One region of the Streptomyces sp. NBC_00726 genome, then DNA from elsewhere that is predicted to be linked to it. Evidence: riboswitches for the same ligand, from Rfam matches in the RefSeq annotation. Region 1 holds a riboswitch; the other holds the start of a gene.
The links. Region 1 has a riboswitch for glycine ahead of gcvP (aminomethyl-transferring glycine dehydrogenase). Riboswitches for the same ligand answer to the same signal wherever they lie in the genome.

Region 1 (7,610 bases):
GTTCAACGCGGTGGTGATCCTCACGGACGGCTCGAACCAGGACGAGCGGTCCATCTCGCGCTCCGCCCTGGTGGACGAGCTGAAGTCCATCGCCGACCCGACGCGCCCGGTCCCGCTGCTGGCCATCGCCGTCGGGCCCGAGGCGGACCGCGCGGAGCTGGACGAGATCGCCAAGGTCACCGGGGGCGGCGGCTACCAGGTGTCCGACCCGGCCGAGATCCAGGCGGTGATCCTCCAGGCGGTGATGACGGCGGGCCAGGGCGCCCGCGCGGCCGGCGAGTAGCGGAGGGCCGGTCCGGGGCCCGGACCGGACCCGCCCGTCACGGTGCCGGGATGCCCGCCGGCCAGGTGTGCACGGGGTCGCCGCCCTGCATCAGCTCGCCGTAGCGCCGGGTCATCGCGGCGAGCGCGGCGCCCCGGCCGAGGCCCGCCTCGCGCGCCCGGTGGTAGGTGTCCGCCTGCCAGGACGCCCCGTTCGTCCGCCGCTTGCAGCGTTCCTCGATGATGCCGAGGTAGTGGTCCCGGTCCGCCGGCTCGATGTTCCAGCCGTCGAGCCCGGCGGCGGCGAGCGGCAGCAGCTCGTCGCGCACCAGCTTGGTCACCGGCACCCGGGTCAGCCCGCCGGAGCGGCCGGGCCTGGGCCACAGCAGCTCGGCCTCGATGCCGTGGCGGCACGCGGTCTCGAAGTTCTCCGCCGCGGCGGAGAACGGCATCCGGGTCCACACCGGACGCGACTCCTCCGCGAGCGCCCGGACCAGGCCGTAGTAGAGCGCGGTGTTGGCGATGACGTCGGCGACGGTCGGGCCCGCGGGCAGCACCCGGTTCTCGACGCGCAGGTGCGGGACGCCGTCGGCGATCCCGTACACCGGGCGGTTCCAGCGGTAGACCGTGCCGTTGTGCAGGACCAGTTCCTTCAGCTGGGGCACCCCGCCGTCGGCGAGGACGCGCAGGGGCTCCTCCTCGTCGCAGATGGGCAGCAGCGGCGGGAAGTACCTCAGGTTCTCCTCGAAGAGCTCCTCGACCGAGCCGATCCACTTCTCCCCGAACCAGGTCCTGGGCCGCACGCCCTGGTTGCGCAGCTCGGGCGGCCGGGTGTCCGTGGCCTGCTCGAACAGCGGCGGCCTCGACTCGCGCCACACCTCCCGGCCGAAGAGGAACGGCGAGTTGGCCCCCAGGGCGACCTGGACGGCGGCGACGGCCTGCGCCGCGTTCCACACGTCGGCGAAGCGTTCCGGAGTGACCTGGAGATGCAGTTGCAGCGAGGTGCAGGCCGCCTCCGGGGTGATCGATCCGGCGGTGGCGACCAACCGCTCGACGCCTTCGATATCGAGCGAGAAACTCTCGCCGCGCGCTGCCACCATTTGATCGTTGAGGAGGGCGTAGCGGTCGACGTCGGAGAGATTGGACCGGACCATGTCGTCATGGCCGAGCGTCGGCAGGATTCCGATCATCATGATCCCGGCATCGACTTCACCGGCCTTCCGGTCGGCATATCCGAGCCCGGTCCGCAGCTCTTCGGCCAACTGATCCAGAACGCGCCCCGACAGATGATGGGGGACTATGTTCACCTCAAGATTGAACATCCCCAGTTCCGTCTGGAAATCGTGACTCGCGATGCGCTCCAGTACCTGCCCATTCAACATCTTCGGCATGGCGTCGGCGCCCGTGAGATTCAGTTCGATCTCCATGCCCATGAGGTTGCGCGGCCGGTCGAACCGGCGCTCGGCCAGGAGCCCGGACAGTGCCGCCACGCACTGGTGCAGCTTCCTCCGGTACCTCTGCCGGTCGGACAGGTCAAAGGCGCCCGCGACGACCTTCTTCCCCATCGAATGGTCCTCCTCAAGTGGCCGGCACGCGGCCCGGGCCGCCCGCATCACGATCGATAATGCCCGCAGGACGTGATCCGTAACGCCCCGCGGACGGCGCACACACGCTAATCTGAGCGTCGGGGCCCCGGGCACATTCACTCGGCATGACGCACCGGACCGTTTCCCCGTACGGCGGGTCCGTAAAGCGCCGATGGGTTTCGGCCGACCGCGGTGCGGGAAAAACCCGAGGCGGCGGCTGCGCCGCTCGCGCCGAAACAGCATGATCTCCGCATAATAAAGTCCGGATACCGCCTTGCCGGCAATAGCCGTGGCGGCTAGTGGAATCACCGCGTGAACACGTGTCGTATAAACTCCGCGGACGAGGCAGAGAGTTGACGCACCGGCTCAGTCACCGGCCTCCTCTGGCCCCGCACGCCGACAACGCCGTCCGCACCCGCCCGCGCACCACCGTGTCTCCGAAGTGAGAGGCGACCCACTATGCCGCTGCATGTTCCCCCGGCCCCCGCGCCCGCACTGCGCAGCGTCCTCGCGGCGCTCGGTTCACCCGCGGTCCGCGAGGCCCGCACGCCCGCCCTGCGGTCCGCACCGGGACCTCTGAGCCCCGAACACCCGCTGCCCGTCCATGTGCTGGGCGTCGCCCCGGGCGGCCTCGCACCCGCCACCCGGCTCGCCGCCTGGCGCTTCCAGATCCGCAGCTCGGAGCGGGCGGTCGCGGCGGCGGACACCATGCTCACCGCGGACGGCTGGGCCTTCTCGCACTTCTTCGAGGGCCCGTACATCGCCTCGACGGAGCTGGCGCTGCGCCAGGCGGACGGGATGACCGGCCCCTACCAGCCGAGGCTGCTGTCCATCCCCGACCTGTACATGCTGGCCCTGTGGCTGCACGGCGACCCCGCGGCGGACGCCTCCTGCGGCGCACCGGACCCGGACGACATGCTCGTGCCGCTGTCCCCGGCGCCGCCCGGCTTCGCCGCCCACCGGCCGCACCGGGCCGCCGACCTGCTGCCGGTCATCACCACCCGCATCACGCGAGGCCCCGGCCCGCTGCTGGGCTCCCCCGCCCCGGCCTGAGGCCGGCGGCCGCCCATCCGGACTAGTCCCATCCGGCCACCCCGAACCACCCGAAGGGACAGTGCAGTTGAGTTGAGCCCTCCGGGCGGGTGACGCGTCATGTGAGGAGTGGAAGCGCTGCGGCGAAATCCCTGCGGATTGTCGCCCGTGGGGCAACACTGGGATGCGACCGATCGATACGGGGGCGGTCGTGAACACCTCTTCACAGCGCAGGTCACTCAACTCGACGCAGCGAAAGAACCCATCCATGTGCCAGCATCAGCCACCCTGCCCGACAGCCGACTCAGCCGACCGGGAGGCCGCCCGCCAGGTGGCCCACCACCCGGAGCAGGGCTGGAGCCTGCTGTGCAACGGCGTCCTGCTCTTCGAGGACACCGGTGAGCTGCTTCCGGACGGGCAGATCATCGCCCCGCACCGGCCCCTGGCCGCGAACCGGGTGGTCAAGGCCGCCTGAGCGGCCCGTACGGAAAGAAGAAGGGGCCGGCCCGGAGAAAAATCTCCGCACCGGCCCCGACGCATGTCCGCGTCAGTTGTCGTACTCGTCCAGCGGCGGGCACGAGCAGACGAGGTTACGGTCACCGAACGCACCGTCGATCCGGCGCACCGGCGGCCAGTACTTGTCGGCGGCCGAGACACCGGCCGGGAAGACCGCGACCTCGCGGCTGTACGCGTGCTCCCACTCCCCGCCGAGCGCGGCGGCGGTGTGCGGGGCGTTGGCGAGCGGGTTGTCGTCGCCGCTCCACTCCCCTGACGCGACCTTCTCGATCTCGGCGCGGATCGCGATCATCGTGTCGCAGAAACGGTCCAGCTCCGCGAGGTCCTCGCTCTCGGTCGGCTCGATCATCAGCGTCCCGGCGACCGGGAACGACATGGTCGGCGAGTGGAAGCCGTAGTCGATGAGCCGCTTGGCGACGTCGTCGATGCTGACACCGGTCGCCTTGGAGATCGGTCGCAGGTCCACGATGCACTCGTGCGCCACCAGCCCGGCCGGACCGTTGTACAGGATCGGGTAGTGCGGTTCCAGCCGCTTGGCGATGTAGTTGGCCGCGAGTACGGCGACCTGCGTCGCACGCTTCAGACCCTCGCCGCCCATCAGGCGTACATACGCCCACGAGATCGGCAGGATGCCGGCGGAGCCCCACGGGGCCGCCGAGATCGGACCGACGCCCGTCTCCGGGCCCGCCGCGGGCTGGAGCGGGTGGTTGGGCAGGTACGGAGCCAGGTGCGCGCGCACCCCGACCGGGCCGACGCCGGGGCCGCCGCCGCCGTGCGGGATGCAGAAGGTCTTGTGCAGGTTGAGGTGCGAGACGTCGCCGCCGAACCGGCCGGGCTTGGCGAGGCCCACCAGCGCGTTGAGGTTGGCGCCGTCGACGTAGACCTGGCCGCCGGCGTCGTGCACCTCGGCGCAGATGTCGGCGACGTGCTCCTCGAAGACGCCGTGCGTCGACGGGTAGGTGATCATGAGCACGGCCAGCTCGTCGCGGTACTGCGCGATCTTGGCGCGCAGGTCCTCGATGTCGACCTCGCCGTCGTCGGCGGTCTTGACGACGACCACCTTCATGCCGGCCATCACGGCGCTCGCGGCGTTGGTGCCGTGCGCGGAGGACGGGATCAGACACACGGTCCGGTTCTCGTCGCCGTTGGCGCGGTGGTACGCGCGGACGGCCAGCAGCCCCGCGAACTCGCCCTGCGACCCGGCGTTCGGCTGGATGGACACCGCGTCATATCCGGTGACCTCGGCCAGCCGCTCCTCCAGCTCGCGGATCAGCGTCAGGAAGCCCTGCGCCTGCTCGGCGGGCGCGAACGGGTGCAGCGCACCGAACTCGGGCCAGGTGATGGACTCCATCTCGGCGGTCGCGTTCAGCTTCATCGTGCAGGAGCCGAGCGGGATCATGCCGCGGTCCAGCGCGTAGTCGCGGTCGGCGAGCTTGCGCAGATAGCGCAGCATCGCGGTCTCGGACCGGTGCTGGTGGAAGACCGGGTGGGTGAGGATCGTGTCGGTGCGCAGCAGCGCCCCGGGCAGCGCGTCCTCGGTGGTGGCGTCCAGCGCCTCGACGTCCCCGTCGGCACCGAAGGCGGCCCAGACGGCGGCGACCTGGGTACGGGTCGTCGTCTCGTCGCAGGCCAGCGAGACGGTGTCGGCGTCGACCAGGCGCAGGTTGACCCCGCGCTCCCGGGCGTCGGCGACGACCTCGCCCGCCCGGCCGGGGACGCGGACGGTGAGCGTGTCGAAGTGGGCGCCGGTCACCACGTCGATCCCGGCGGCGCGCAGGCCCTCGGCGAGGATCGCGGCGTAGCGGTGGGTGCGCCGGGCGATCGTGCGCAGGCCCTCGGGGCCGTGGTAGACGGCGTACATGCCGGCCATGACGGCGAGCAGCACCTGGGCGGTGCAGATGTTGCTGGTGGCCTTCTCGCGGCGGATGTGCTGCTCGCGGGTCTGGAGGGCCAGGCGGTACGCCTTGTTGCCGTCGGCGTCCACGGAGACGCCGACCAGGCGGCCGGGGAGGCTGCGGGCGAACTTGTCGCGGACCGCCATGTAGCCGGCGTGCGGGCCGCCGAAGCCCATCGGGACGCCGAAGCGCTGCGTGGTGCCGACGGCGATGTCGGCGCCCAGCTCGCCGGGCGAGGTGAGCAGCGTGAGGGCCAGCAGGTCGGCGGCGACGGTGACGATCGCGCCCAGCTCGTGCGCCCGGTCGATCACGGGCTTGAGGTCCCGGACGGCCCCGGAGGCGCCGGGGTACTGGAGGAGCACGCCGAAGACGCCGCGCTCGGCGAACTCGGCCGGGATGCCGTCGGTGAGGTCGGCGACGACGACCTCGACGCCGGTCGGCTCGGCGCGGGTCTCGATGACGGCGACGGTCTGCGGCAGGGTGTCGGCATCGACCAGGAAGACGCCGTTCTTGACCTTGCCGACGCGCCGGGCGAGCGCCATGGCCTCGGCGGCGGCGGTGCCCTCGTCCAGCAGCGAGGCGCCGGAGGTGGGCAGGCCGGTGAGCTCGGCGACCATCGTCTGGAAGTTCAGGAGGGCTTCGAGCCGGCCTTGCGAGATCTCGGGCTGATAGGGCGTGTACGCCGTGTACCAGGCGGGGTTCTCCATGACGTTGCGCAGGATCACCGGCGGGGTGAACGTGCCGTAGTAGCCGAGCCCGATCATCGGGGCGAGGACCTGGTTGCGGTCGGCGAGCCGGCGGAGCTCGGCCAGCACCTCGGCCTCGGTCCGGGCCTCCGGCAGGGCCAGCGCCTCGGCGCTCTTGATCACGTCGGGCACGGCGGCCGCGGTCAGCTCGTCCAGCGAGCCGTAACCGACCTGGGCAAGCATCTTCGCCTGCGCCTCGGCGTCGGGGCCGATGTGGCGCTGCTCGAACGGAATGCCCTGTTCCAGCTGCGTGAGCGGGGTGCGACGGGGGGTCATGGTGGAGGCCTCCTGGTCTGTCACGACCTGCGAAGGGCACCGCGGCGCCGGGTGCCCTGACGGCCTCCCCCTCTGTCATCTCAACCTGAGAGCTTCACCGGCACCACACGGGCGCCGGCTTTCACCGTCGGTGAGGGAGAGGCTCCGTACGGCCCATCGGCCGCGCGCAACCCGCCCTGCTTTCCAGAGTGACCTCGTCCGTGCGGTACGGGGGCCTGAGAGATTCCGGGGAGGATTTGCTCCTTCGGCGTCCTCCGGATGGGCTCCGGACGACTCTCCCGCACGGGGTCAGCAGCCATCACCAGCCTACCAGCGGGGTACCCGACGGAAATTCTCGAGTGGCCAAGACCACGGAACTGCATTTCTGTAGTCCCTGTGGACCAGCCGCGACCCGTGTGGGAGGGACCGTGCAGACCGACATCGACCCGCGCAGCCTGATCGGCCGCAAGGCTTTCGACCGCAAGGGCACCAAGATCGGGACCGTGGACGAGGTGTATCTCGATGACGCGACCGGGGTCCCCGAATGGGCGGCCGTGCGCACAGGGCTCTTCAGCCGTGACGCCTTCGTGCCGCTGGAACCCAGCGAGTTCGTGGACGACACCCTGCGCATCCCCTTCGACCGGGCGCTGATCAAGGACGCGCCCGACTTCGGCGTGGGCCGCCATCTCTCGCCCGAGCAGGAGCTCCAGCTCTACCGGCACTACGGCCTCGACGCCGCCCCCGGCGCCCCGGCTCCGGACCGCGACTTCGGCCGGCTGGCGGGCCAGGAGGAGTAGTCCGGCGGGTCCGGGACGAGCGGCAGCGGGTCGGCGGCCCGCAGCGCGGGGTCGTCCACGCGGAACGTACGCACCCGGCCGGGTGCCGTCGCCCCCGGCTCCTCGAACCGCACGGTCACCCGCCCCACCCCGCTCCCCTGCACCCACCCGTGTCCATGGACCTCGTGGTGCACGTCGTGCCCGGCCGGCCAGCGCCGCGCCGCGAGCTGCTCGGCGGACTCCTCCGGCTCGGGCCCGTCGTCCGCCGTCCCCGCGCGGGCACCGGCGTCCTCCGGCGGCCGCGCCCCTTCGTCGTCCGCAGGCGCCCGGGCCGCCGCCCGCTCCCCGGCGGCCTGCGCGAACAGGTCCTCCTGGGTGTAGTCGGCGAGCCCCGTGACGCCGACGCCCAGCAGCCGCACCCCGCCCGTGGTGTCCACGGCCTCCAGGAGCCGGGCGGCGGCCTCCCGGACGACCGCGGGGTCGTCCGTGGGGCCGCGCAGCGTCTCGGAGCGGGTCAGCGTGGAGAAGTCGTACCGGCGCACC
Region 2 (7,610 bases), 4.2 Mb from region 1:
GGACAGGACGGAGACGCCGGCCTCGGTGACGTCGGGCTGCACCAGGCGCTCGGCCAGGATGCGGGCGCCCTCCAGGGTGCGCTGCTGGCGCTCCTTGAACTCCTCGCCCGCCGCGACCTTGAACGAGACCGCCTTGGCCGCGATCACGTGCTCCAGCGGGCCGCCCTGCTGACCGGGGAAGACCGCCGAGTTGATCTTCTTGGCGAGCTCCTGGGTGGAGAGGATCACACCGCCGCGCGGACCGCCGAGGGTCTTGTGCGTGGTGGTGGTGACGACGTGGGCGTGCGGCACCGGGCTGGGGTGCAGGCCCGCGGCGACCAGGCCGGCGAAGTGCGCCATGTCGACCATCAGGTACGCGCCGACCTCGTCCGCGATACGGCGGAAGGCGGCGAAGTCCAGCTGGCGCGGGTAGGCGGACCAGCCGGCGACGATCAGCTGCGGCTTGGCCTCCTTGGCCAGGCGCTCGACCTCGGCCATGTCCACGACACCGGTGTCGTCCACGTGGTACGGGACCACGTTGTAGAGCTTGCCGGAGAAGTTGATCTTCATGCCGTGGGTCAGGTGACCGCCGTGCGCCAGATTCAGGCCCATGATCGTGTCGCCCGGCTTCAGCAGCGCGAACATCGCGGCGGCGTTCGCCTGTGCACCGGAGTGCGGCTGGACGTTCGCGGCCTCGGCGCCGAAGAGCGCCTTGATCCGGTCGATCGCGATCTGCTCGACCACGTCGACGTGCTCACAGCCGCCGTAGTAGCGGCGGCCGGGGTAGCCCTCGGCGTACTTGTTGGTCAGGACGGAGCCCTGTGCCTCCATGACCGCGACCGGAGCGAAGTTCTCCGAGGCGATCATTTCGAGCGTGGACTGCTGGCGCAGGAGCTCGGCGTCGACGGCGGCGGCGACGTCCGGGTCCAGCTCGTGGAGGGAGGAATTGAGAAGCGACATCAGGTGGTCCCTTGGGGTCTCAGTTGCCGGAGAACTCGGTGTACTCGTCGGCGGAGAGCAGGTCCTTCGGCTCCTCCGCGACACGTACCTTGAACAGCCAGCCGCCTTCGAACGGAGCGGAGTTGACCAGCGACGGGTCGTCCACGACGTCCTGGTTGGACGCGGTGATCTCACCGGTCACCGGCGAGTACAGGTCGCTCACCGACTTGGTCGACTCCAGCTCGCCGCAGGTCTCGCCCGCGGTCACCTTGTCGCCGACCTCGGGAAGCTGCGCGAACACGACGTCACCGAGTGCGTTGGCCGCGTGCTCGGTGATGCCGACCGTCGCCACACCGTCCTCGACGGGCGACAGCCACTCGTGTTCCTTGCTGTACCGCAGCTGCTGGGGGTTGCTCATGGTCTGAATTCTCCTGTACGCGGGGAGTGCGGATGAACGATGGTCTTACGGTGTGAGACGGGACCGCGTCACGTGTGCGGCACCGGCCGGGTCCTACGGTTCTACTTCTCGCGCTTGTAGAAGGGGAGCGCCACGACCTCGTACGGCTCGTGGCTGCCCCGGATCTCCACCGAGACTCCGGCGGTGCCCGGCTCGGCGTGCGCCGCGTCGACGTACGCCATGGCGATCGGCTTCCCCAGCGTCGGGGAGGGGGCCCCGGAGGTGACCTCGCCGATGACCTCGCCGTTCGCCACGACCGGGAAGCCGGCGCGCGGCACCCGGCGGCCCTCGGCGACCAGGCCGACGAGCTTGCGGGGCGGGGCGGTCGCGGCGCGCTCCGCGGCGGCCTCCAGCGCCTTGCGGCCGACGAAGTCGCCGTCCTTCTCGAACTTCACGACCCGGCCGAGCCCGGCGTCGAACGGGGTCAGCGAGGTCGTCAGCTCGTGCCCGTACAGCGGCATGCCCGCCTCCAGGCGCAGCGTGTCACGGCAGGACAGGCCGCACGGGATCAGGCCGTGCGCGGCGCCCGCCTCGGTCAGCGCCTTCCACAGCTGCTCGGCGTGGCCGGGCGCGACGAACAGCTCGAAGCCGTCCTCGCCGGTGTAGCCGGTACGGGCGATCAGCGCGGGCACCCCGGCGACCGTGCCGGGCAGTCCGGCGTAGTACTTCAGGCCGTCCAGGTCGGCGTCGGTCACGGCCGCCAGGATCGCCGGGGACTCGGGGCCCTGCACGGCGAGCAGCGCGTACGCGTCGCGGTCGTCGCGGACCTCGGCGTCGAAGCCGGCGGCGCGCCCGGTCAGCGTGTCCAGGACGAGCTGGGCGTTGCCGGCGTTGGCGACGACCATGTACTCCGTGTCCTGGAGGCGGTAGACGATCAGGTCGTCCAGGATGCCGCCGTCCTCGGCGCAGATCATCGTGTAGCGGGCCCGGCCGGTGGAGACCGTGCCGATGTTGCCGACCAGCGCGTAGTTCAGCAGGTCCACGGCCTGCGGCCCGGTGACCGTGATCTCGCCCATGTGGGACAGGTCGAAGAGCCCGGCCTTCGTGCGCACGGCGTTGTGCTCGTCGCGCTCACTCGCGTAACGCAGCGGCATGTCCCAGCCCGCGAAGTCGGTCATGGTGGCGCCCAGCGACCGGTGCAATGCGTCGAGGGCGGTGAGACGAGGGGTGCTGCTCATGAAAACGGGCTCCCAGGGCATGACGACGACGAGGACGATCCCTCCCCATCTGTCATCGGAACCTGAGAGGTTCGCCGAGAGACCCCACAGGGGTTCGGCTTGCACCTTGGGTGGAGCCGCCGGGCGGCTCGCTTTTCAGATCTGCCTCATCCACGCGGTACGGGGCCTGAGAGATTCAAGGGAGGATCTTGCTCCTTCGGCGCCCGGCACGGTGACCGGGACTCTCCCGCGCGGATTCAAGCGGCCTGTATGCAGTTGGCGGGGTCATCATCGCACGCATTCCGGGGGAGCGGGGCGCCGGGACGGGTGGACCGGGTCACGGTTGCGCGGCGGGCCGGGTCGCGGTCGCGAGGTGCGTCGGAGGCTTGTGCCGTATTACCTTTTCTTTACACTTCAGGGGTAGGTATCGGTCCTGCACGCGTCGGCCGTACGGCCAGGGGGAGGCGACGACGTTGCGCCATGCGCCCCATCCGCCCGTCGTCCGCGACCTGCGCGGCCGGTCCGGGCACGGCCCGGTCGCCCTGAGCTTCGCCGCCGGGGACGTCGTGGTCGTCTCCGGGCTCCCCGGCGCCGGCAAGTCGACGCTGATCGCCCGCACCGCCCCCGGGCAGGCGGTCGACTCCCAGGACACCCGGGACCGCTGGGCCCGCCGGCTGCCCCGCTTACTCCCCTACGTCCTCTACCGCCCGCTCGTCCGCCTCGCCCACTACCGCGGGCTGCGGCGGACGCTGCGCTCCGGCGCCTCCGCCGTCGTCCACGACTGCGGTACGCAGAGCTGGGTCCGCGCCCTGCTCGCCCGCCATGCCCGGCGCCGGGGCGGCGGCCTGCATCTCGTCCTGCTCGATGTCTCCGCCCGCACCGCGCGCGAGGGCCAGCGCGAGCGCGGCCGGGGCGTCTCCGCGTACGCCTTCGCCCGGCACCGCAGAGCCGTCGGCCGGCTGCTGCGCGACACCGAGGCCGGGCTGCTGCCGCACGGCTGCGCCTCGGCGGTGCTGCTCGACCGCGAGGCGGCCGGGGCGCTCACCCGCATCACATTCGCGAACGCACAGACCGACGGCTGAAAATGGACCGTCCAACGGCTGGACGGTAGCCGGGACGGGCAGTTTCCGGACAGCCCCGGGACAGCCCCGGGGAGCGACGGAGTCCCGCCGAGGCCGTACCCTCTTGCTGCACGGCAACGGGGTGAGAGGGAAGCAGTGGACATTCCGGCACAGACCGGGAGCCTGCCGCAGGGCGGCTGGCCGGCCAATGAACTCGAAGAGGTGCTGAGCGCCTCGCTCGGCGCTCCGGAGGCGGGCGGCCGCCTGCTGGAGGTGCTGGGCCGCAGCCATGTCTGGGTGCCCCTGCCGAACGGCGGCGGACCCGACGCCCGGGACCTGGACCTGCCCGCGCTGGAGATCGACGGCGCCGCGTACGTCCCCGTCTACAGCTCCGAGCACCAGTTCCTCAGCTGCGTCGGCGCCCAGCTGTCCTTCACCGTCGCCCCCGCCGTCGAATTCGCCCGCGGACTGCCCCCGCAGCTCGGTATCGCCGTCAACCCGGGCGGCGCCGTCGGACTGCCGCTGCCGCCGCCCGCCGTCGCCGAGCTGTGCCGGGCCGGGCGCACCCCGCTCGACGGCTCCGCGACCGGGGGCCGGGTCCGGCTGTACGAGCCGGACTGGAAGGAGGAGCCCGTCGACTTCCTGGCCGCCGCCGCAGGCGAGTTCCAGGAGAGCGGCGTCGTCCGCACCGCCCGCCGGGTCCTGGCCGACGTCGAGGGCGACGGCCCGGTGCTCTTCGTCGGCGTCGAGTTCGCCACCTGGGACGGCGCCGGACAGAGCGCCCCGATGGACGCCCTGGGCCGGGCGCTGGGCCGCGTCGCGGTGCCGTGGCCGGTCAATCTCGTCCTCCTCGACGTGGCGCAGGACCCGGTCGCCGACTGGATGCGCGAGCGGGTGCGGCCCTTCTACACACGCGCCCCGGAGTGACGGGCGGCGGCCGCGGCGTCAAGCCGGTGACAGTGCGGCCGCATAAGCTGGTTTGATGGCTGAAGGCCGATGCCCGGTGGCCGAAGCAGAGGATCTACGAGGGGCGGGACCAGGGTGAGTGCGTCAGGCACCGCGGCGGCCGGTCAGGTCGAGCACATGCTGCGACAGGTCGCTCCCGGGCGGTACGACGCGTACGAGGCGCTGCTCCGGGCCCTCGCGTCCGGCCGGGTCTGGATGCTCCTGTGGCACGGCCGCCCCGGCGCCCCCGACGCCCAGTACGGGAACATGGAGGTCGACGGCCTGGGCTACGCCCCGTGCGTCACCTCCCCCCAGGAGCTCACCGCCAGCGGCTGGAACCGGGACCACGAGGTCGTCGCCGGACTGGACATCGCGCGCGCCCTCTACCCGGACCGCTGGGGCGTCTGGCTCAATCCGCACGCCCCGGGCGGCGGCGTCGGCATCCCCTGGCTGGACCTGCGCCGCATCGCGACCGGCCTCGACCGGATGCCCGCCGGCCCGCTGCGGATCGGCGAACCCGCCCTCGACCTCGCGCAGTTCTACGCCCAGCTCACGCAGAACGCCCACCACACCCCCGCGATCCGCTCGCTGCGCCGCGCCTGGGTGCAGCCCGCGCTCGGCGCCCCGTATCTCGCGGTCGGCCTCGACCTGTACGACACGAGCCGGGCGTCCGTCGACGCGGTGCGCGCGATGATGGGCCAGTCGGTCGGCGCCGTCCCGGACGGGCTGCCGGTCTCCACGGTCGCGATGTCCGACGAGTACGACCCGGTCGCGATGTGGCTGCGGGCCAACTCCCGCCCCTTCTACGACCGCGAGGCGCACGCCGCGCCCGGTTACGGCTACCCCCAGGCACCCACGTACTGATTCCGCGTCAGATCCCTGCCGTATCGGGGGCATTGCGGGCACTTCGGTGTTCGTGCGCGAAGTGTTCGTTATCGCTGTTTTGCGACCGAGAGGCCCGAATTCCGAGCCCGGCTGTTCGGATATCGGAAGCATTCTGACGTCATCACGTTTGAGCAAACATTCCCCGCCAGGTCTGGCGGGTGTGCAGGCCGTGGCTGAAGACTCCCACGCAACTAGCTATGTACGAGCCGCTACCGCGGCGGTCACGGGCCGGCCACCGCCGGCCGAGAGGGGTCTCCAGCGCAATGACGGCACCTATCGAGACCACCAGGGCGGATGCGCGGCCCGAAGCGGTGCTGGAAGGCGCGGGCCGCAAGGAGATCGAGGGCCGTTCGCTCGGCCGCATCGCCTGGACCCGGTTCAAGCGGGACAAGGCCGCGATGGCCGGTGGCATCGTTGTCGTCCTGCTGATCCTGACCGCGGTGCTCTCCAAGCCGCTCCAGTCGCTCCTGGGCCTCGACCCCAACGCGTTCAACCAGACGCTGGTCGACCCCGTCATGCTGGCGCCCAAGGGCAGCTTCGGCGGGATCAGCTGGGACCACCCGTTCGGCGTCGAGCCGCAGACCGGCCGCGACATCTTCGCGCGCATCCTCGAAGGCTCCTGGGTCTCGCTCGTCGTGGCCGTCGGCTCCACCCTGCTCTCCGTCGTCATCGGCGTCGTCATGGGTGTCGTGGCCGGTTTCTACGGCGGCTGGGTGGACAGCCTGATCAGCAGGCTGATGGACACCTTCCTGGCCTTCCCGCTGCTGCTCTTCGCGATCTCCATCTCCGCGTCCCTCCAGGGCAACGCCTTCGGGATGGAAGGGCTCACGCTGCGGATCGCGGTCCTGATCTTCGTGATCGGCTTCTTCAGCTGGCCGTACATCGGCCGCATCGTGCGCGCGCAGACGCTGTCGCTCCGCGAGCGCGAGTTCGTGGAGGCCGCCAGGTCGCTGGGCGCCCGCGGGCCGTTCATCCTCTTCCGCGAGCTGCTGCCCAACCTGGTCGCGCCGATCCTCGTGTACGCGACGCTGCTGATCCCCACGAACATCCTCTTCGAGGCGGCCCTGTCCTTCCTGGGCGTGGGCATCGCACCGCCGCAGGCGTCCTGGGGCGGCATGCTCACGCAGGCGGTCGACCTCTACGAGGTGGACCCGATGTTCATGGTCATCCCCGGCATGGCGATCTTCATCACCGTGCTGGCCTTCAACCTGCTGGGGGACGGGCTGCGTGACGCACTCGACCCTCGTGGCAAGTAAACGCGGCAGTCGCCGCACAGGACTAGCGAGGGGGCTTTCCTCAGCATGCAGAACAGAAAGACAGCGGCGCTCATCGCCGTCGCGATCGCGGTGTCGCTCGGCGCCACGGCGTGCAGCAAGGACTCGGACGGCGGCAGCGGCAAGAGCGGCGGCGGCAGCGCCAAGGCCGACGCGGGCCTGACGAGCATCGTCAACGCCAGTGACAAGAAGGGCGGGACGGTCACCTACGAGCACACCAGTGGCCCGGACTCCCTGGACCCCGGCAACACGTACTACGGCTGGGTGCAGAACTTCGCCCGCCTGTACGCCCGTTCGCTGGTGACCTTCAAGCCGGCCGCCGGCAAGGAGGGCCTCCAGGTCGTCCCCGACCTCGCCACCGGTCTCGGCAAGGCGAGCGCGGACGCGAAGACCTGGACGTACACGCTGCGCAAGGGCGTGAAGTTCGAGGACGGCTCCGAGATCACCTCGCAGGACGTCAAGTACGCCGTCGAGCGCTCCAACTTCGCGCCGGAGGCCCTGTCCAACGGCCCGACGTACTTCAAGGCGTACCTTGAGGGCGGCGACAAGTACAAGGGTCCCTACAAGGACAAGTCCACCGCGGGTCTGAAGTCCATCGAGACCCCGGACAAGTACACGATCGTCTTCCACCTCAACAAGCCGTTCGCGGACATGGACTACCTGGCCGCGTTCTCGCAGACCGCGCCGATCCAGCAGAAGGCCGACACGGGCGCCAGCTACGTCCAGAAGATGGTCTCCTCGGGTCCGTACAAGTTCTCGGCGTACGACGAGAGCAAGGGCGCGACCCTGGTCCGCAACCCGGAGTGGGACCCGAAGACGGACCCGATCCGCAAGGCGCTGCCGGACAAGATCGAGCTGAAGTTCAACGTCAACCCCACCACCGTCGACGAGCACCTGCTCAACGACGAGACCA

Region 2: it holds a riboswitch for glycine, as region 1 does, so the genes downstream of both, gcvT (glycine cleavage system aminomethyltransferase GcvT) here and gcvP (aminomethyl-transferring glycine dehydrogenase) in region 1, are expected to answer to the same signal.

The regions. Positions count from the first base shown of each region.
Region 1 covers NZ_CP108983.1:626,681-634,290, forward strand. Annotated here, with positions in the region: gene OG338_RS02665 (substrate-binding domain-containing protein) at 1-283, shown strand, start outside; gene OG338_RS02670 (glutamate-cysteine ligase family protein) at 321-1,826, opposite strand; gene OG338_RS02675 (hypothetical protein) at 2,307-2,900, shown strand; gene OG338_RS02680 (DUF5999 family protein) at 3,148-3,354, shown strand; gene gcvP (aminomethyl-transferring glycine dehydrogenase) at 3,427-6,312, opposite strand; glycine riboswitch at 6,506-6,603, opposite strand; gene OG338_RS02690 (PRC-barrel domain-containing protein) at 6,720-7,088, shown strand; gene OG338_RS02695 (DNA polymerase IV) at 7,013-7,610, opposite strand, start outside.
Region 2 covers NZ_CP108983.1:4,866,898-4,874,507, forward strand. Annotated here, with positions in the region: gene glyA (serine hydroxymethyltransferase) at 1-939, opposite strand, end outside; gene gcvH (glycine cleavage system protein GcvH) at 959-1,336, opposite strand; gene gcvT (glycine cleavage system aminomethyltransferase GcvT) at 1,438-2,553, opposite strand; glycine riboswitch at 2,699-2,792, opposite strand; gene OG338_RS21930 (AAA family ATPase) at 3,006-3,614, shown strand; gene OG338_RS21935 (enhanced serine sensitivity protein SseB) at 3,750-4,520, shown strand; gene OG338_RS21940 (enhanced serine sensitivity protein SseB C-terminal domain-containing protein) at 4,635-5,402, shown strand; gene OG338_RS21945 (ABC transporter permease) at 5,687-6,679, shown strand; gene OG338_RS21950 (ABC transporter substrate-binding protein) at 6,725-7,610, shown strand, end outside.